One region of the Mesorhizobium sp. B2-8-5 genome, then DNA from elsewhere that is predicted to be linked to it. Evidence: riboswitches for the same ligand, from Rfam matches in the RefSeq annotation. Region 1 holds a riboswitch; each other region holds the start of a gene.
The links. A riboswitch is a leader RNA that binds a small molecule or an ion and turns the genes downstream of it on or off. The one in region 1 is predicted to bind cobalamin.
Positions count from the first base shown of each region.

Region 1 (4,793 bases):
TTTGACCGGTCGGCTCTGTTTGCGTTGGCAGGTGGGACGCGTTGGAGATTGGCCGAAACGCCCATCGCGATCGTTTGCAGGGCGGAGCAGGAGCGAAGCTCCGTCGCGAAGACCCTCGAATCCAGGCCGTTGCCTTCACCCAGGAATGCAACAGAGCAAAATTCTGCACCGTGGCGTCGCTTCCAAGTCACGGAATGGATTTCTATGGTCTGCGCCGCGTCGCTTCGCTCCCTGCTCCGCCAAAGAATGACGAGGTTGGGGCGGCCTCCACCAATCCCCGGCGTTTGCGCTGATTTCACGGAAATGAACGGAAAATCTTGCCCCAAGAGGCGGTTGGCCAGCCAATCGGACCGGCCACAGGTGGCACTCTCCATCCGGGTTGACAGGTCAGACGCATCGTCCTAATTTTCGCGTTAGTGGCTACTAACGCGAAATACTGGACTGCGCTCGGCGATCAGACGCGACGCACGATCTTCGAACTGCTGGTCGACCGACCCAGTTCGGTCAGCGGGCTCGCTAATGCGCTGCCCGTGACGCGGCCGGCCGTCTCGCAGCATCTGAAGGTGCTCAAGGATGCCGGACTGGTGGCTGATACGCGCTCCGGCAAGGAGCGCATTTACCGGATCGATCCGGACGGGCTCGCGGCGTTTCGCGCGGAGATCGATCAGTTCTGGGTGAAGACGCTTGCGGCCTACAAGCTGGCCGTCGAGCAACCGACAAAGGACGAGACATGATCAAGCAACCGGCACCTGCTCCCGTAAGGCATTCCGTCGTCGTCGAGGCGCCGATCGCGCGCGCCTTCAAAGTGTTCACCGAGGATTTCGGCAGCTTCAAGCCGCGCGAGCACAATCTGCTTGCCGTGCCGATCGCGGAAACGATCTTCGAGCCGCACGTCGGCGGCCACGTCTACGACCGCGGGGTCGACGGCTCAGAGTGCCGCTTCGCCCGCGTGCTGGCCTACGATCCGCCCGACCGGCTGCTTCTGAGCTGGGACATCAGCCCGCGCTGGCAGATCGAAACCGACCTCGCCAGGACGAGCGAGTGGGAGGTCCGCTTCACGGCCGAGGCGGAAAACCGGACCCGGGTCGAAATCGAGCACCGCCATATCGAACGGCATGGCCAAGGCTGGGAAGGCGTACGCAGCGGGGTCGACGGCGATCAGGGCTGGCCGCTCTACCTGCAGCGGTTCCAAGCGCTTTTTGCCCGGGCGGCCTGACAGCACCTCCCGGGGCATGGCCCGCACGGTGGCGATCGGAGGAGCACTGGACATAATGGAAGCCTATTGGTTGAGCACCCTCGGCGTGCTTGCGCTCTGCCTCCTGTCGGTCGCGCTGGCGATCTACTCAGGCTCGTCCAAGGGTTTTGCAGACAAGCTTTCAGGGCCGGTGATCCCGGCGGACGACGACAACTCTCTTTACCGGATCGATCGCGTCCACATGAACTCGGTCGAGGCGCTCGCGCCCTTCGTCGTGCCCGTGTTGCTGGCGATGATGGTCGGCGTCGAGCCGGTGACGCTCGCCGTGCTCGTCTGGGTTCACTTGGCGATACGTCTCGTACACATGGTCATCTACCTGCGCGGCGGCAACGCCGCCAAGGGCGGCAGCGTCAGGACGATCCTCTATGTCTCGGGCGCGCTGGTCACGCTGGTTCTCATCCTCGTGACGGGGTGGGTGGCGCTTCGCTGAGCAGCTTTCGCTTCGTCGGCGGAACCCTCAGCCGATCAGAGGTTCATCCCTGCACAACCACAGGAGATCCACCATGGGCCATTGGCCTGCAACAGGTAAATGGCGAGCAGCGCCACCCAAACGGCTGTCCTGCTCATTCGCAAATCCCTGTTGGTCCGGCAATGAACGCGCTCGCGGCGGTTGCGTTCCCGATATGCCAGGCTGCACGTCGCCTTGGGCAGGATGAAGTAACGAATTGGTGGGGACGGCCGCGCATCAGTCCTTCGGCGCGTTGCTGTAGAGCGCCACGCCGACGCGGTCGTTGCGCCGCCACCGCACCAAAGCGCGATAGGCCGTATCGTCGGCCGGGACCTCGAGCAGGAAGCGGTCCGGGATCTCCACATCGGCGCCGACGCGCAATTCCGCACCTTGCTCGTGCTGATTTCTGACCGAGCAGCCGATCCTGACGCCGGCGGCGATGATCGTGGCTTCCTTGAGCACGAATTCGCGCGCATGAAGACGGCGCTCGGTCTCGGGAAAATTGGCCATATCCGGCGGGCTCCTCAGGCAAGGCTCTCCTCGCAACAGGGCAGCACCATAGCAGCGAGGCGTTTCCGTTCCGTTAGCAATCACTGAAACGCGGAACGGCAGCTTCATAGGCCGACCGCGTTCATCGGGATCTTTCATGCCCAGAGGGTTCAACCAGAGGCGATGACCCCGCTCGCGTGCAGCACCCAGCGGCGGCCGTCGCCGCGGAACTCGGTGAGCGACAGCGGCTCGATGTCGATCTTCCAGACCGAGGAAAGCGGCGCGCCCAGAACATGCACCATGGCCGCGCGGATCGGCAGGGCGTGCGTGAGCGCGATGGTGTGGCCGCTCTCGGCGGCCAGGCGCTCCATCAGTGCGGCGCCGCGCGAGGCCACGGCGGCAAGCGACTCGCCGCCATGGGGCGCCGCTTCCGCATCGGCGAACCAGGCCGCCATGCCTTCCGGATCTTCTGCCTGCACCTCCTCGAAGCCTTTGCCGGCCCAGCGCCCGAAATCCTGCTCGGCAAGCAGCGGCTCGACCGTCGCCGCCAGGCCGAGCGCCTCCGCCGTCTGCCGCGCGGCCAGCGCCGGGCTTGTCCAGACGCGGTCGGCGCTGCGCAGCGCAGCGGCCAGCGCAGCGGCGCGGTCGATGGCTTGCGGCTCCAGCCCCTCGTTACTCGGAAAGCGCCCCTTACGCATGGCCTGCGTCGCGCCGCTTGCGATCATCGTAAGGCGGGCGAGCATCCCAAAACTCCGTGGTCCAGTGAAATTTCGGCCGCGCGAAGCCGTGTTGGCCATTACATGTCGTTGACAGGCGAACGAAGTGCTGACAAGTGTTTTAGCGCTATACGGGATTGGAAGCCGGTGCGAGTCCGGCACGGTCGCGCCACTGTGATCGGCACCAGCCGAAAGTCAGGCCTTATTCCGCAGCATTGTTCGATCAACGGGACGCAGTATCCCACGGGAGGTCAATATGTCCGACACCACCTTCGCCCCCAGCTACGGTCCGGTTGCGATTCCGGTTCGCGAGCTTCTGCCGTGGGCCATCTTCGCCGGCCTGCTGTTGATGCTGGCGATCTATTTCGTCGGGGCGGAAGAAGGCGCAACGTCGCTGATCCGCGGCACCTATGTGCACGAATTCGTGCATGACGGCCGCCACCTGCTCGGCTTCCCCTGCCACTAAGACGGTTCAGCATCGCTGAACTCGCTTCGATTTTGGTCTAATCCGGACGGAAAACCGGCACGCAGTTTTCCTGGAATTGCTGGGTTGGCTTAACGCTATTCCGGACGGGAAAACCGCTACGCACTTTCCCTGGAATTGCTTAGAGGGTTAACGACATGGTCGGAAAACTTTTGCTGCGCGGCATGCTTGTCGGGTTGGTTGCGGGGATTCTGGCATTCGCCTTCGCCCGCGTCTATGGCGAGCCGCAGGTCGACAAGGCGATCGCCTTCGAGGAACAGCAGGCCCAGGCGGCCGGCGAGGCGCCGGAGCCCGAGATGGTCAGCCGCGTCACGCAGGCCGGCATCGGTCTCGCAACCGGCGTGCTGGTCTATGGCGCCGCCCTCGGCGGGCTGTTCTCGCTGGTCTTCGCTTATGCCTATGGCCGGCTGGGTTCGCTTGGGCCCCGTGGCACTTCGGCGCTCATCGCGCTGCTCGGCTTCCTGGCGGTGATCGTGGTGCCCGGCCTCAAATACCCGGCCAACCCGCCCGCGGTCGGCAATGCCGAGACCATCGGCTACCGCACGGAATTGTTCTTCATCATGATCGTGGTCTCGATCGCGGCGATGGTGGCGGCGGTCGGCCTGGCGCAGCGGCTGTGGACCCGGCTCGGCGCCTGGAACGCCTCGATCGTGGCTGGGCTGGCCTTCCTCGTCGTCTTCGCGCTGGTGAAGGCAGCCCTGCCCGACATCAACGAAGTACCGGAGAACTTCTCGGCGACGATGCTGTGGCAGTTCCGCGTCGCCTCGCTCGGCATCCAGCTTGTGCTATGGACCGTCGTCGGGCTCGGCTTCGGCGCGGTTGCCGAGCGCGTGGTCGCGGCGCGCGACCAGCGCAGCCCTGCCCGCCGCTTCGCCTGAAATTCGATGCGTCGGCCGCCACGGTTCCTTGCCCTGGCGGCCATTTTCTTTTTGGCGACCGCCCTTTCGATCATGACGGCGGCAGCACCCGCCGAAGCGCATAGCGGATCCTTCGCCCCGCCTCCTCCCGGCATCCAGATCCCGAGCCTGACACACGGCCAGATGGCCGTGATCGCCCGCTACCGCGGCGAGATCCTCGAGCTCGCCCGGCGCCAGACCGCGACCGACCCGACCTTCCGGCGGCTCTACAATCACGGCAATCTGCAATTCACCTATTGCCTCTGGGGCCTGATGCCGGGCAGCCTCGGCGACGAGGAGAGCCCCTTCAACGAATGCAGCCACGCCTACCTCGCCACCGCCAAGGCGCTGCTCACCCATATGGCGACGATGCCCTCAGCCGAACGCAACGCGAAAGCACTGATCTCCGATATCGACGCCGACATGGTGCGCAGCGGCGCGTCGTGGATCCTGTGCCAGTATAGCGGCGAGTCTTTCAGCACCGGCGCCGTCGTCGAGCCCAGAT
Region 1 covers NZ_CP083951.1:5,140,511-5,145,303, forward strand. Annotated here, with positions in the region: gene FJ430_RS25365 (ArsR/SmtB family transcription factor) at 417-734, shown strand; gene FJ430_RS25370 (SRPBCC family protein) at 731-1,216, shown strand; gene FJ430_RS25375 (MAPEG family protein) at 1,287-1,685, shown strand; gene FJ430_RS25380 (PilZ domain-containing protein) at 1,941-2,213, opposite strand; gene FJ430_RS25385 (histidine phosphatase family protein) at 2,363-2,935, opposite strand; adenosylcobalamin (AdoCbl) riboswitch at 3,021-3,164, shown strand; gene FJ430_RS25390 (CbtB domain-containing protein) at 3,165-3,374, shown strand; gene FJ430_RS25395 (CbtA family protein) at 3,530-4,270, shown strand; gene FJ430_RS25400 (hypothetical protein) at 4,322-4,793, shown strand, end outside.

Region 2 (4,793 bases), 1.7 Mb from region 1:
AGAAGAGGATGGGGACGACTGCGAAATTGTCGACGCCGAGTTGCGTCACACCCCCCTCTGTCCTGCCGGACATCTCCCCCGCAAGGGGGGAGATTGCTCTGTGGTCGACGGTTTCGCCAACTGTAGATGTTTCAGCTAGCTCGATATTTGACGAAGCAGAGATAGAGCCGGCTTGGGTGACGGCTGATCTCCCCCCTTGCGGGGGAGATGTCCGGCAGGACAGAGGGGGGTGCGAAGGAATGCCGACCCTTGAAACGTTCGACTTCTCGACGACACCAACTCCCGGCTCATAATACCCCGCCTTCGGCACACTGACCGCATCAACCACGGCCGCCTCAGCCCCCGCAAGCTTTGCCAGCCTTTGCACCAGCGCCGCCATATTGGCCGGCCCGCCTTCGCGGAAATAGCCGAGCAGGGCGTCGAGCTCGGCGCGCGGCAGGGTCGAGCCTTCGATCAGGCGCTGGTCCTCGTCATGGCTTTCGCCGGGCAGCAGCGCCAGCTTGATGCCGCGCTCGCGCGCGACCGCAGCGAGCTGGTCGCAGCCATAGCGCCACCACTCATAGCCGCCGAGGATGCGCACCAGGACGACCTTGGCGTGACGGGCGACGCTGTCGATCCACAGGTCCACCGACATCGGATGGCGAAGGTCGCGAAGGGCCGCCAGCCGCATCGAGGGTAGCCGCTCCGCATCCGCCTTCCAGGCGGCGGCCAGACCGGCGAGGTCGCTGTCGGTGAAGGACAGGGCCACCACATCCGCAGGCGTCTGCCTGAGGTCGACCGGCTCGGCGAGATCGTCGAGCGAAGCGGATGTCGTGGTGAGAATATGCATCGCTTTTTGGTCTTAGCCTCAGCCGGCGAGGATACGCTCGATCGCCGGGCGGTTCAGCCCCTTGAGGCCGATGACGACCAGCCGCGAGCGGCGATCGTCATCCGCCGTCCAGGCGCGGTCGTAGTAGTGGTTGACGCGCGGGCCAACGGCCTGGAGCAAGAGACGCATCGGCTTGCCACCAACCTCGACGAAGCCTTTGACGCGCAGCACGTTTTCCTGCTCGGCGGCAAGGGCGACGCGCTTGGCCAACTCATCGGGATTGGCGACCGACGGGACGTCGATGACGAAGGAATCGAAATCGTCATGCTCATGGTCGAGCTCGTCGTCGTGGTGGGTCTTGCGGTTCTCGATGTCGTCCTCGACGGCGAGCCCGAGGCCGAGCAGCACCGACGGGTCGACCTTGCCTTGCGCGGTCGGAACGATCTTCACGGCGCGCGCGACGTGCTTGCCGATGACGGCGTTGGCGCGCTGCGATCCGGCCGCATCCATCAGGTCGCTCTTCGACAGGATGATCAGGTCGGCGCAGGCAATCTGGTCCTCGAATACCTCTTCGACCGGATCGTCATGGTCGAGCGTCACGTCCGCGGCGCGCTGGGCCTGCAGGGCATCCATGTCGGAAGCGACGCGGCCGTCGGCCAGCGCCGGGCCATCAACAACGGCGACGACCCCGTCGACCGTGACGCGGCTCTTGACCGTCGGCCACTGGAAGGCCTGGACTAGCGGCTTCGGCAGAGCGAGGCCGGAGGTCTCGATCAGGATGTGGTCGACCTTGGGGTTGAGCGACAGGATCTGGTCGAGCGCCGGCACGAAATCGTCGGCCACGGTGCAGCAGATGCAGCCATTGGCGAGCTCGACGATGTTTTCCTCCGGGCATGTGTCGACGCCGCAGCCTTTCAGTATCTCGCCGTCGATGCCGACATCACCGAACTCGTTGACGATGATCGCCAGCCGCTTGCCCTTGGCGTTCTCGAGCAGGTTGCGGATCAGCGTCGTCTTGCCGGCGCCGAGGAAGCCGGTGACGACGGTGCAGGGAACACGAGAAACGGAAGCGTTCATGGTCAGTCCTTCAGCATGTCGAGGGGAGGAATGCGGGCAACCAGGCCGCGCTTGAGAGAGTCGGGCCGGCCGCGCCAGGGGACCAGGCCGTCGGTCGAGATGGCGAAGAGCTTTGCGCCGGTGATGAGGTCGGCGCCGCTGGTCGGGGTCAGATCGCCGAAGACATAGCTCCAGCAGCCGTCGCGCAGCAGCGCGGCGCTCAGCCGGCGCTTGCAATTGCCGAGGCATTCGACGGTGCGGATGTTGATGTTTTCGCCGGAGGCAGCCCGGCGCGTGTCCTCGGCGAGCAGCGCGCCGGCACGCGGATGGCCGTCCGAGCCGGTTTCGTCGCGGCAAGAGGAGCAGACGATGACGGTCACGCCGGCCAGCGCGTCGGGCTCGGACGAAATATCCGCACTGTTTGCCGGGAAACTGCCGTTACGATCCAAAACCAGGCTCCTTGCCCGGAAAACCCGCCGGGCATTCGGATACTTAAAGTTTCAGACGGCAGGTCTCCTGGCTCGCGAGTCGTCGCCTTGAAGGCCGCCTTCCCGGGAACATCCCAGTGGTTTTCGGCCGGGGCTCGTCGCTTACAGTTGCGGGGACAGCCGCGGATTTGGGCGTTGGCCCGCACCGCATTCCCTCTTGGCTCCTCCCTTTGCCGGGAGAAGACCGTCTGCGGCGGATTTAGGCTTACGGCCGGGTGCCTGTCAACGCACGGCTACGACACCGCGATGTCGGCCAGCGCCGGCCCGAGGTCGCCGGCCGGCGTCACTTCGATCGCTCCCAGGCCGAGCCAGCCCTGCATTTGCTGCAGTTCGTCGAAGAGTTGGGCCGCCGTTTCGGCGGGGGCGCCGGCCTCTGCAAAGGCGGCATGGACGCGCAGCACGCTCGCCGGCCGATCGGCTCGCAGATCGACACGGGCGACGATGCGGTCGCCAAGCAGGAAGGGCAGCACGTAGTAGCCGTATTGGCGCTTTTCGGCCGGCGTGTAGATCTCGATGCGGTAGCGGAAGCCGAAGAGTTTTTCCGTCCGGGTGCGCTCGAAGACGACGGGATCGAAGGGGGCGAGCAGGGCGCGGGCCTCTATCCGGCGTGGAAAGCGGGCGTCCTTGTGGAGATAGGCGGTCTTGTCCCAGCTCTCGACCTTCACAGGCAGCAGTTCGCCCGCTTCGACCAGTTCCTCGATGCGGTCTTTCGTATCGCCCGGCGCGAGACGAAAATAGTCGCGAAGGTCGCCATAGGTGGCGATGCCATGGGCGCGGGCCGAGATGCGCAGCAATTCGCGATGCGCGTCCTCGACCGAGGGTACCGGCAGGTCGAGTACGGCCTGCGGCAAAACGCGCTCGGGCAGGTCGTAATAGCGTTCGAAGCCGCGCCGGTAGGCGGTGGTGATGCGTCCGGCCCAGAACAGCCATTCAAAAGCGTGCTTGGCCTCGCTCCAGCCCCACCAGCCGCCATTGCCCTTGTGGCCTTCGATGTCGGACGCGGCGATCGGGCCGCGTTCGGCGACCTGCGCATAGATCTCGTCGATCATCGCCTTACGCTCCCGGCCCCATTTCGCCAGGCCGAGATACATCTCGTCGCCCTGCTCGGCGCGCAGCATGCGCCAGCGCATCAAAGGGTAGGTTTCGACAGGCAGGAACGACGCCTCATGCGCCCAATACTCAAAGACCGCGCGCTTGCGGGTGACCGCGGCGTTGTCGAGCAGCGCAAGCGGGTAGGGGCCGAGGCGAGAATAGAGCGGCATATAATGAGCACGCACCACAGCGCTGACGGAATCGATCTGCAACAGGCCGGTTCGTGAAAGCACGCGCGCAAGGTGGCGGCGATCCGGAACGCCGCCGGGCCTAGGGTCGTTGAACCCCTGTGCTCCGAGCGCAATGCGCCTCGCCATGGCCAGCGAAATCTTGTCCTTCATCAAGGCGCCCTTGCGCTGATCATTTGCCGGATTTTTAGCCGGTGATTCCGGCGATGCTAGCAGGCAAATGGCGGGAGATATGTCAGGAGAGAAAAGTGGAGTAAAAAGCGAAGGAAATCAAACAGGAGCGGATCGGACCAGTTTCTTCCGATAAGGCGTCCAGGGTCGCGAATTGAACAAGGTTTGACTTGCGTCACCGAAACCGCTGCGCTAACCCTCGCCGCGTTGCAGCATGGGCCCCTTAAAACGGTTCAGCGGTTAAACTGTCACGCTTCCGCATTAGAGTTCGTTGCTGTAATCAAAGTGAACTGCCCGCCTAAGGAAAGCCGCCGCATGAGCGCACTCCTGAGTTCATATCTGCCGATCGTCCTGTTCATCGCCGTGGCGCTGGTCGTCGGCCTTGCGCTGCTCATAGCGCCGTTCCTGGTGGCCTACCGCAATCCCGACCCGGAAAAGCTTTCCGCCTATGAATGCGGCTTCAACTCGTTTGACGACGCCCGTATGAAATTCGACATCCGCTTCTACCTGGTGTCGATCCTGTTCATCATCTTCGATCTCGAAGTCGCCTTCCTGTTCCCGTGGGCGGTCTCCTTCTCCAAGGTCGGCATGCTCGGCTTCTGGTCGATGATGGTGTTCCTGGCGGTGCTGACCATCGGCTTTGCCTATGAATGGAAAAAAGGAGCGCTGGAATGGGATTGAACGACAGTTCAGGCACCCTCGTCGCGCCGAAGCCCAAGGGCATCATCGACCCCAACACCGGCAGGCCGGTGGGGGAGGACGATCCCTTCTTCCTCGAAATCAACAATGAACTGGCCGACAAGGGTTTCCTTGTCACCTCGACCGAAGCGCTGATCACCTGGGCGCGCAGCGGCTCGCTGATGTTCATGACCTTCGGCCTCGCGTGCTGCGCGGTCGAGATGATCCACACCTCGATGCCGCGCTATGACTCGGAGCGCTTCGGCGTCGCGCCGCGCGCGTCGCCGCGCCAGTCCGACATCATGATCGTCG
Region 2 covers NZ_CP083951.1:3,400,405-3,405,197, forward strand. Annotated here, with positions in the region: gene FJ430_RS16440 (cobaltochelatase subunit CobN) at 1-829, opposite strand, end outside; gene cobW (cobalamin biosynthesis protein CobW) at 848-1,885, opposite strand; gene FJ430_RS16450 (DUF1636 family protein) at 1,888-2,313, opposite strand; cobalamin riboswitch at 2,353-2,556, opposite strand; gene FJ430_RS16455 (winged helix-turn-helix domain-containing protein) at 2,586-3,785, opposite strand; gene FJ430_RS16460 (NADH-quinone oxidoreductase subunit A) at 4,119-4,484, shown strand; gene FJ430_RS16465 (NuoB/complex I 20 kDa subunit family protein) at 4,475-4,793, shown strand, end outside.
Region 2: linked by a shared signal. The riboswitch ahead of FJ430_RS16450 (DUF1636 family protein) and the one ahead of FJ430_RS25390 (CbtB domain-containing protein) in region 1 are both predicted to bind cobalamin.

Region 3 (4,793 bases), 530 kb from region 1:
ACGGTCGGCTACGCCGAGGCCTCGATGGACGATTTCACCGCGTCGGCCGGCCTGACGCGCGGCGCGCTCTACCATCATTTCGGCGACAAGAAGGGGCTGCTGCAGGCGGTGATCGCCGAGATCGACGGCGAAATGGCCGAGCGGGTGAACGAGGCGGCTTCGAAGGCGCCGACCCGCTGGCAGCATTTCGTCGATGAATGCACCAGCTATATCGAAATGGCGCTGGAGCCGGAAATCCAGCGCATCATGTTCCGCGACGGTCCGGCGGTGCTCGGCGACCCGGCGCAGTGGCCGAATGCCAGCGCTTGCATCGCCTCGATGACCGACCATCTGACGAAGCTGCAGGACGAGGGGGTGGTCGTTCCAGAGCTTGATCCCGAGACGACCTCACGGCTGATCAATGGCGCCAGCAGCCAGGCCGCGCAGCGCATCGCCAATTCGAAGGATCCCGAAGCGACGTCGAAGAAGGCGATCGCGGCGTTCAAGCAACTGCTCGAAGGCTTGCGCAAGAGGGTTGACGGCACGCTTGGGTAACCAAGCCACCGGGTTGTGCACCGCTTTCCGGCCGACGCAACCCCGCCGCGATTGACAATCAATGGGGCGAGCGCATCCTCCACCGCCAACTCTTACAGCGCCGCGCGTTCTTTGAACGCGCAAAGGACGCTGTAAAAACTTTGATTCAGCGCATGACTCTTCTCCGAAAATCCATTCCGATTTTCGGGATCATGCGCGGGGGTGTGGAGAGTCGGGGCATGTGGGACTTCAGCATCGCCAGGTCGGTGTCCATCATGATGCGGACATGGCCGTTCATCGTCTTTCGCATGATCGTCTATTTCGGCATCACGGTTGCCTACATCATGGCGACTGGGACGGGGGCCAGCGTCGGCTACGGCGTCGGCCACATCTCGACCGATCCCGACGGGCCGATGTCCTTCGCGCTCTGGGGCGGCGTGGTCGGCTTCGGCGTCGTGTCGATCGCCGTCTACTGGATCCGCGAATACATCCTCTACGTGCTGAAGGCGGGCCATATCGCCGTCATGGTGCATCTGATCGACGGCCACGATGTCCCTGACGGCCAGAACCAGATCGCCTATGCCAAGGAAGTGGTCACCCAGCGTTTCGCCGAGGCCAACATCCTTTTCGTCGTCGACCAACTGGTCAAGGGCGCCATCCGCGCCATCACCGGCCTGATCGGCGGCATAGCCGCCTTCCTGCCGATCCCGGGCCTGAGCGGCATCGTCAGCTTCATCAACACCATCATCCGTATCTCGCTGACCTATGTCGACGAGATCATCCTCGGCTACAACATCCGCATCAATTCGAACTCGCCCTTCGAGACGGCCAGGCAAGGCGTCGTCCTCTACGCCCAGAACGGCAAGCACATGGTCAAGAACGCCGTCTGGCTGGCGGCGATCATGTGGGGCGTGTCCTTCGTCATCTTCCTGTTGATGCTGGCGCCCGCCGCGGCGATCCTCTGGGTCATGCCGGGTCAGCTTGCCGGCTGGGCTTTCGTGCTGGCCATCGTCTTTGCCTGGGCCTTCAAGGCGGCCTTCATCGAGCCCTTCGCCATTGCATCGCTGATGCAGGTCTATTTCGAAGCCATCGAGGGCCAGGTGCCCAATCCCGAATGGGACCACCGGCTGGCCGAGGCCTCGTCCAAGTTCAGGGAACTGCGCGACAAGGCGCTGGGCTCCTTCGGCGGCGGCTCGCGCTGGGATACGCCCCGGGCCGCTTGATCAGGATTTCGAAGGACCGCCTAAAGCGCGTCGCGTCGAAACGGATTCACGCGACGCGCTTTTAGGTCGTTGCTTGATGCATGTCGTTGTCGCAAAACCGAGGTCACTTTTGCGCGACATGCATTAGCCTTGCGATCGCCGATTTGAGCGGCGCCTCGCCGGCGCCGCGGAAAGTCTCGCTCATCACCAACTCCGGCAGCGGCAGGCGCTTGCCCCAGCCATGGGCCTCGAGATCGGGCTTCGGCGCGAAGGCTGAGACGCGGCCCACGCAGAGATAGGCGATCGGCGTGACATGTTCGGGGATTGCGAGAAGCCGCCTCAGCGCTTCGATCTCGATGATGCTTACCCAGCCGACGCCGACACCTTCGGCACGCGCCGCCAGCCAGAAATTCTGCACCGCGCAGACGGTGCTGTAGAGATCCATCTCCGGATTATGCCAACGCCCGAGCGGCGAGTCCTTCGACCGCTGCCGGTCGCAGGTGATGCACAGATTGAGCGCGCTTTCGCAGATGCCCTCGAGCTTCAGCTTGCGGTAAAGCGCCTGCCGTTCCGCCTCGATCGCCGGCAGCTCCTGCTCGCGCGCGGCGAGGAACAGGTCGCGCACCTGCTGACGCCTGCCTGGATCGCGGATGACGATGAAGTTCCACGGCTGCATGTAGCCGACCGACGGCGCATGATGCGCGGCGGTGATGAGCCGCGCCAACACGCTGTCATCGAGGTCGTCGGGGACAAAATGGCTGCGCACGTCACGCCTGGTGAACATCGCCCGATAGACCGCGTCGCGCGCCAATTGGTCAAAGTCGTCGCCGCTCGCGGCGATCGCTGCTGCCGTCATCGCTTTTCCCCTTGCGACAAGCAGTCCCCCGCCTGACCAAGCGGAAAACCATGTCTGCCGGGCCGGTCTTCTGGCTCGGGATCCTCCCGCATCCGGCGCCTTCCCGTCATCGACAGTGGCTTTGCCGGCGCGGTCCCCCTCACAGCGTTGGGCACGCCACGGAGTTCAACCGTGTTCCCGATTCTCCCGCGTCGCGGGCACCAGGCAGCGAAGAACCTTACCGCGAAGCTTGCGCCGCGCCAATGGCGCCAGCGACACGGGCTGGCGCAATTTTCCCCAGCCATTCGGCTTTCAAACATGGTCATCCGCGCCGCCGGTGCCTAGATTAGGCGCCATGGCCACCCGTCTCTACACGCACCCGATCTTTCTGGAACACCTCACGCCGCCCGGCCATCCCGAGCGGCCCGACCGCCTGCGCGCCATCGAACGCGTGCTCGACGACGAGGCTTTTTCGGCGCTCGACCGCGTCAAGGCGCCCGAAGGCGATGAGAAAACGATCCTCTATGCGCATCCCGAGGATTTCGTCGAGCGCGTGCGCGCGGCGATCCCTGAGAACGGCATCGTCTCGATCGACGCCGATACCAGCGCCAGCCCGAAAAGCTGGCAGGCCGTGGTGACGGCGATCGGCGGCGCCAACGCGGCGGTAGACGACGTCTTCGAGGGCCGTGCCGCCAACGTCTTCGTCGCCGCCCGTCCGCCGGGTCACCACGCCGAAAAGACCACCGCGATGGGCTTCTGCCTGTTCAACACGGCCGCGATCGCCGCCCGCTACGCGCAGAAGAAGCATCAGGCCGAGCGCGTCGCCATCGTCGACTGGGACGTCCACCACGGCAACGGCACACAGGACATTTTTTGGGACGACCCGTCGGTTCTCTATTGCTCGACGCACCAGATGCCGCTTTATCCCGGTACCGGAGCGAAAAGTGAAACCGGCGCCGGCAATATCATCAACGCGCCGCTCGCGCCGCAGACCGGCAGCGACCTGTTCCGCGACGCCTTCCTGTCGCGCGTGCTGCCCTCCATCGATGCGTTTGCGCCGGACCTGATCATCATTTCAGCCGGCTTCGACGCGCACCACCGCGATCCGCTGGCCGAGATCAACCTGACCGAGGACGATTTCGACTGGGCGACCGGGCAATTGATGGAGCGCGCCGGACGCCACAGCTCCAACAGGCTCGTCAGCTTGCTGGAAGGCGGCTACGATCTGCAGGGACTGGCATTTTCAGTCGCCGCCCATGTCGGGCGGCTGATGAAGGGATAGGGTATGGCATTGGAAGACAATGAGGACGTCAAGGCGATGAGCTTCGAACAGGCGCTAGACGCTCTGGAGAAGATCGTCGATGATCTTGAGCGCGGCGACGTCCCGCTCGACCAGTCGATCAAGATCTATGAGCGCGGCGAAGCGCTGAAGGCGCATTGTGACCGGCTGCTGAAAGCGGCCGAGGACAAGGTCGAGAAGATCAGGCTGTCGCGCGACGGCAAGCCGGTAGGAACGGAGCCGCTCGACGCAGAGTAACGACGCAGAGTAATTTGGACGACGGTGGGCAAAGAAAGCAGGTAAGGAGTTCAAGCTATGTGCCGCAACATCAAGACCCTGGCCAATTTCGAGCCGCCGGCGACCAATGACGAAGTGCATGACGCAGCGCTGCAATTCGTGCGCAAGCTGAGCGGCTCGACCAAGCCCTCCAAGCGCAACGAACATGCCTTCCACCATGCGGTCGAGGCGATCACAGCTGTCGCGCGCGAATTGATCGATTCGCTCGAAACCAACCAGGAACCGCGCAACCGCGAGGAAGAAGCTGCCAAGGCGAAGGCCAGGTCGGCGCTGCGTTTCGCCTGAGGATCCGACATGAGCTTCTTTCCGGGAAACGATCCTGAACCGGGCGATGCCTTCGCCTGCGACCAGATCGAGCTGATGGTCGTCCCCAACGCCAAGGACATTGGCGGCTTCGAGGTGCGCCGCGCCCTGCCGACGGCGAAGCGCCGTCTGGTCGGGCCGTTCATCTTCTTCGACCGCATGGGGCCAGCGATCCTGCGCGCCGGCCATGCGCTCGACGTGCGTCCGCATCCGCATATCGGCCTCTCCACCGTCACCTACCTGTTCGACGGCAAGATCAGGCATCGCGATTCGCTCGGCACCGAAATGGTGATCGCGCCGGGCGACGTGAATTTGATGACAGCCGGGCGCGGTATCGTCCATTCCGAGCGCACGCCGGAGGAGT
Region 3 covers NZ_CP083951.1:5,667,153-5,671,945, reverse strand. Annotated here, with positions in the region: gene FJ430_RS28090 (TetR/AcrR family transcriptional regulator) at 1-534, shown strand, start outside; gene FJ430_RS28085 (hypothetical protein) at 753-1,736, shown strand; gene bluB (5,6-dimethylbenzimidazole synthase) at 1,840-2,571, opposite strand; cobalamin riboswitch at 2,614-2,791, opposite strand; gene FJ430_RS28075 (histone deacetylase family protein) at 2,906-3,832, shown strand; gene FJ430_RS28070 (exodeoxyribonuclease VII small subunit) at 3,836-4,087, shown strand; gene FJ430_RS28065 (DUF2277 domain-containing protein) at 4,145-4,411, shown strand; gene FJ430_RS28060 (pirin family protein) at 4,421-4,793, shown strand, end outside.
Region 3: linked by a shared signal. The riboswitch ahead of bluB (5,6-dimethylbenzimidazole synthase) and the one ahead of FJ430_RS25390 (CbtB domain-containing protein) in region 1 are both predicted to bind cobalamin.

Region 4 (4,793 bases), 360 kb from region 1:
CTGCGGCCGACACAGAGCGAGGCGGTCCTGCAGCATTTCGGGGCGATCGGGGTGTTTTCGGCCGGGCGCATCGTGGAGTTCTGGCCGGTGCTGCCGATGGGGTGAGGGACGCTTCGGCGCTCGCTATTAGCACTGGTGACCGTGAGGTCGTCATTCTAGGGTCTGCGCTCCGCTTCGCGTCGCTCCGCCCTAGAATGACGAAGGCGGGACCTATTCGTTGACTCAGTCAACTAAATGATTGATCCTGTCCAAGACAGGAGGAAATCCCCATGACGATCCACGACCGCCCCGGCAAGGAGCGCATCGACACGGTCCGGTCCTTCAACCGATTCTACACCCGCCAGATCGGCCTGCTCGACGAGGGCCTGTTGAGGAGCCCGTTCTCGCTGACCGAGGCGCGGGTGCTCTATGAGCTTGCGCATCGCGACGGGCTCGTCGCCAGCGACCTGATCCGCGAGCTTGGCCTCGACCCCGGCTATGTCAGCCGTCTTCTCAAGAAATTCGAGGAGCGCGGCCTGGTCGAGCGCGAAGCCACCGAGGCGGATGCGCGCCGCGCCTCGATCGCGCTGACGCCCGCGGGCAGGCAGGCCTTCGCGCCGCTCAACCAGGATTCGCACGACCAGGTGCGGGCGCTGCTCGATCGCCTGGCGCCTGTCGACCAGGAGCGGCTGGTCAAGGCCATGCGTACCGTACAGGAGCTGCTCGGCGACAAACCCGAACCGAAGGAAGCCTACATCCTGCGGCCGCTGCAGGTTGGCGACATCGGTTGGATCACGCGCCGCCAGGGCATGCTCTACACGCAGGAGTATGGTTGGGACGGGACCTTCGAGGCGCTGGTCGCCGAAATCCTTGGCGAATTCGTCAAGAAGTTCGATCCGAAGTGGGAGCGTGCCTGGATCGCCGAGCGCGCGGGCGAGGTTGTCGGTTCCGTCTTCGTCGTGCGCAAGTCGCCGGAGGTGGCGAAGCTCAGGCTGCTCTATGTCGAGCCATCGGCGCGCGGCCTTGGCATCGGTGCGCGCCTGGTCGACGAAAGCATCGCCTTCGCGCGCGCCAAGGGCTACAAGACGCTGACCTTATGGACCAATGACATACTGGGCGCGGCCCGCCGCATCTATCAAGCAGTGGGTTTCAAGCTGGTCGACGAGGAACGCCACCATTCGTTCGGCAAGGACCTTGTCGGGCAGACGTGGGATCTGGAACTTTAGCTCTTTGCCTTCTCCCACAAGGTGAAGGGAAGGCGCTCACCCCTTCACCGGCAACCAGATCTCCAACCCGCCATTGCCGGTGCGCGCGTCGAATTCGGGTCCATAGCGCTCGAATTCCGGCGCGTCGGCGATTTCGTGGCCGGATGGCGGCAGCCAGCTGTTCCAGATCGTGTTGATGGTCCGGCGGATGGCCGAGATGTGCTCGCGATGCGAGAACACCGCGTATTTCCGCGCCGGCACCCGCACGCGATAGAAATCCTTCGGCAGATCGGAGAAATCCGTCACCTCGACCCCGACGACATAGTCGAAATTGCCGGCATCGTCGCCATTCGTGCACACGCCGTAGAAGACGCCAGGCACTTCGCCTGGAATGTTGCCGATATAGGGTGCGAAGCGCTGCCATTGCATTGGAATGCCGGCGCTGGTCTCGCAGCTGTAGCGCTCGCCGAGACCGGCGATGAGGAAGGGGCGGCTGGTCTCGAAGCGCGGCGGCTCGAGAGTGGTGAGAAGCGAACTGTCCATCAGAATGGGCTCCACGAGGTCGAGGTTTTGGGTCGAGCCTTGCGCGCGCACCAATTCCGGCGTGGTGCCGAACGCCTCGCGAAAGGCCCGCGTGAAAGCCTCATGCGAGCCGTAGCCGGCATCGAGCGCGACCAAAAGAATATCGGGCGCGCCGCCGGCCAGCTTGCGCGCCGCTTCGCTCAAGCGGCGCGCTCGCATATAACCCATGACCGATCGTCCCGTGGCGGCGCCGAAGGCGCGCGTCACATGGAAGCGCGACACGCCGCTGCTTGCCGCTATTTCGTCGAGGCTGATCGCGTCCGGCAGATGGCTTTCGACAAACCACAGCGCTTTCTCGGTCGGGTTCATGTTTCCTCGCATCTGGCGGGGCGACACTAGTCCCCGCACCGGCGGCCAGTTTGATCGAAATTGCGCTTCAAGCGAAGTCGAATGACGTTGACAAGCCAAGGCAGCGTATTCTATTTGGTAATGTTATTACATATCAAAACGAAGCAAGCGACTTGCGGCACCGACACGAGGATCCCGCCATGTCTTTCGCGCCATGGGCGGACAGAAGCCGTTGCGACTCGCACGCGGACAACCTACGATGGCTGCGCCATGGTCCCCGAGCCGCAAGGCGAGGGGTGAAAAGGGAACACGGTGAGATCCGGTCTGGATTGAACCCGTGGCTGCCCCCGCAACTGTGAGCGGCGAGCTCCATCCGAAACGCCACTGGCCGGCAAGGCTGGGAAGGCGGATGGCGCAACGACCCGCGAGCCAGGAGACCTGCCATCGACATGAGTTGACCGGACGGGGTGTGCCGGGAGGAGACGCGGGCGCCGGTCTTGTCGGCCGGCTCGTCCAGCATCCTTCCGTCGCCATTTTGGAAAGTGACGGAAATGTTGGACGCCTCGAGAGCAATTCCAGGAAAAGTGTGTAGCGGTTTTCCGTCTGGAATTGCGTCAAAACAAAGAGATAGAGCGGTTCGCCGTTTCCGTGAAACGGTGAAACGCTCGAGCCATCGCATCATCGTCTGTTCTCTGTGTCGCGATACCGTGACCGGACTGAGGTCCGGCGAGGGTTTGTGCGCCGACCTGCGTTCCAGGCTTTCCTTGCAGCCGGCGCCTTCCTTTGCCGTCGAGACCATCGACTGCATGGCGGGTTGCGCGCGGCCGCTCACCGTGGCCTTCAAGGCGCAAGGCAAAGCCACCTATCTCTTCGGTTCCATCGACAGGGGCACCGACGCCGGCGCGCTGGTGGAATTTGCCAGGCTCTATGCCTCGCTGCCCGACGGCTGGTGCAATTCCGGCCAGCGCCCGGCAAGGCTCGCCGGCAAGATACTGGCGCGCATCCCCGCCGCGGGTAAGGCCAGGGAGCAAGTCCGGTGAGCGCGCCCCTGCTTGAAGCCCGCGATCTGGGCGCCACGGCAAACGGCCGGACGCTGGTCGAGGATGTCAGCCTGTCGCTGGCGGCGGGTGAGCGCCTCGCCATTATCGGCCCGAACGGCGCCGGCAAGACGACTCTGCTGCGAATGTTGTGCGGGGCGTTGTCGCCGAGCCACGGCGAGGTTCGCCTGGCCGGGCGCCGGCTGGATAGGATCACCGCCGCCGAGCGGGCGCTCAGCATCGCCGTCGTCGGCCAGACGGACCAGCCGGATCCACGGCTGGCGCTCATCGACTATGTCGAGCTTGGCCGCGTCCCGCATGCCGGCCTGAGGCGCCGGCACGACGACCGCGACATCGTCGTCGAAGCACTGCGCCGGACGGGGCTCTTGCCACTGCTCGCGCGCAGCATCGGCTCGCTCTCCGGCGGCGAGCGCCAGCGCGCACAGCTCGCCCGTGCCATCGCGCAAGAGCCGAAGATCCTGTTCCTCGACGAGCCGACCAACCACCTTGACCCGCGCGCCCGCGCAGAACTGCTCGAACTGGTGGCCGAATTCAGCATGACCGTGGTCGCCGTGCTGCACGATCTCGCCTTGGTGGCGCCCTTCGCCACCAACGTCGCGGTGATGAGCAACGCCCGGCTGCACGCGCTGGCGCCGCCCCGCGAGGCGCTGGCGCAGCCGCATATCCGCGAGGTTTTCGGCATCGACGTGCTGCGCCTGCGGCACCCGACCGAGGACCGCGAGCTCACCGTCTTCGAGCTGCCCACGCGCGCTTCCTCGTCATCCTGAGCCTGCCCAACCCAAACAAGGAGCACCACCCCGTGAAACGCCTCGCTTTGTCGTTTGCCTTCTCGCTTCTCGCCTCGGCCGCCTTCGCCTTCCCGGTCACCGTCGACAGCTGCGGCAAGCCGCTCACCTTCGATGCACCGCCAAAACGCGCCGTCATCCAGGACCTCAACATGGCCGAGATGGCCTTCGCGCTGAAGCTGCAGCCGTCGATCGTCGGGCTTACCGGCATCACCGGCTGGTACAAGGTCGGCCCCGAGTTCAAGGCCGAGCAGGGCCCCATCCCGGAGCTGGCGCCAAAATATCCGACGCTGGAAAGCCTCGTCGCCGTGCAGCCGGATTTCTTCTTCGCCGGCTGGTACTACGGCATGAAACCGGGCGGCGAGGTCACGCCCGACACGCTCGCCCCGCACGGCATCAAGACGCTGGTGCTGACCGAAAGCTGCGTCCATCTCGACAAGAACCGGCCCGCCGCCTCGATGGACTTGCTCTATGGCGATGTCGAGAAGCTCGGCAAGATCTTCGGCAAGGAGACGGAGGCCGAAAAGCTGGTCGCCGGCTGGAAGGCCGAGCTTGCCGATATCACCGCCAAGGTCGGCGACCGCAAGGGCACGCGCGTGTTCCTCTACGATTCCGGCGAGGACAAGCCCTTCACCGCCGGCAAGTTCGCCATTCCCAACGCCATGATCGCAGCCGCCGGCGGCGAGAACATCATGGCCGACATGGAGACGAACTGGGGCAACACCGACTGGGAGACGGTCGCCTCGCGCAATCCGCAGTTCCTTATCCTGCTCGATTACCAAGATGGCGGCGGCTACAGGAAGCTGTTCGATTTCCTTAAAGTCCATCCGGCCATGAAGGAGACCGACGCTGTCAGGAACGAGCGCTTCGTCGCGCTGCGCTACGCCGAGCTGACG
Region 4 covers NZ_CP083951.1:4,778,767-4,783,559, reverse strand. Annotated here, with positions in the region: gene FJ430_RS23340 (alanine racemase) at 1-105, shown strand, start outside; gene FJ430_RS23335 (bifunctional helix-turn-helix transcriptional regulator/GNAT family N-acetyltransferase) at 270-1,205, shown strand; gene FJ430_RS23330 (AraC family transcriptional regulator) at 1,242-2,075, opposite strand; cobalamin riboswitch at 2,309-2,515, shown strand; gene FJ430_RS23325 (DUF1636 family protein) at 2,762-3,094, shown strand; gene FJ430_RS23320 (ABC transporter ATP-binding protein) at 3,091-3,879, shown strand; gene FJ430_RS23315 (ABC transporter substrate-binding protein) at 3,912-4,793, shown strand, end outside.
Region 4: linked by a shared signal. The riboswitch ahead of FJ430_RS23325 (DUF1636 family protein) and the one ahead of FJ430_RS25390 (CbtB domain-containing protein) in region 1 are both predicted to bind cobalamin.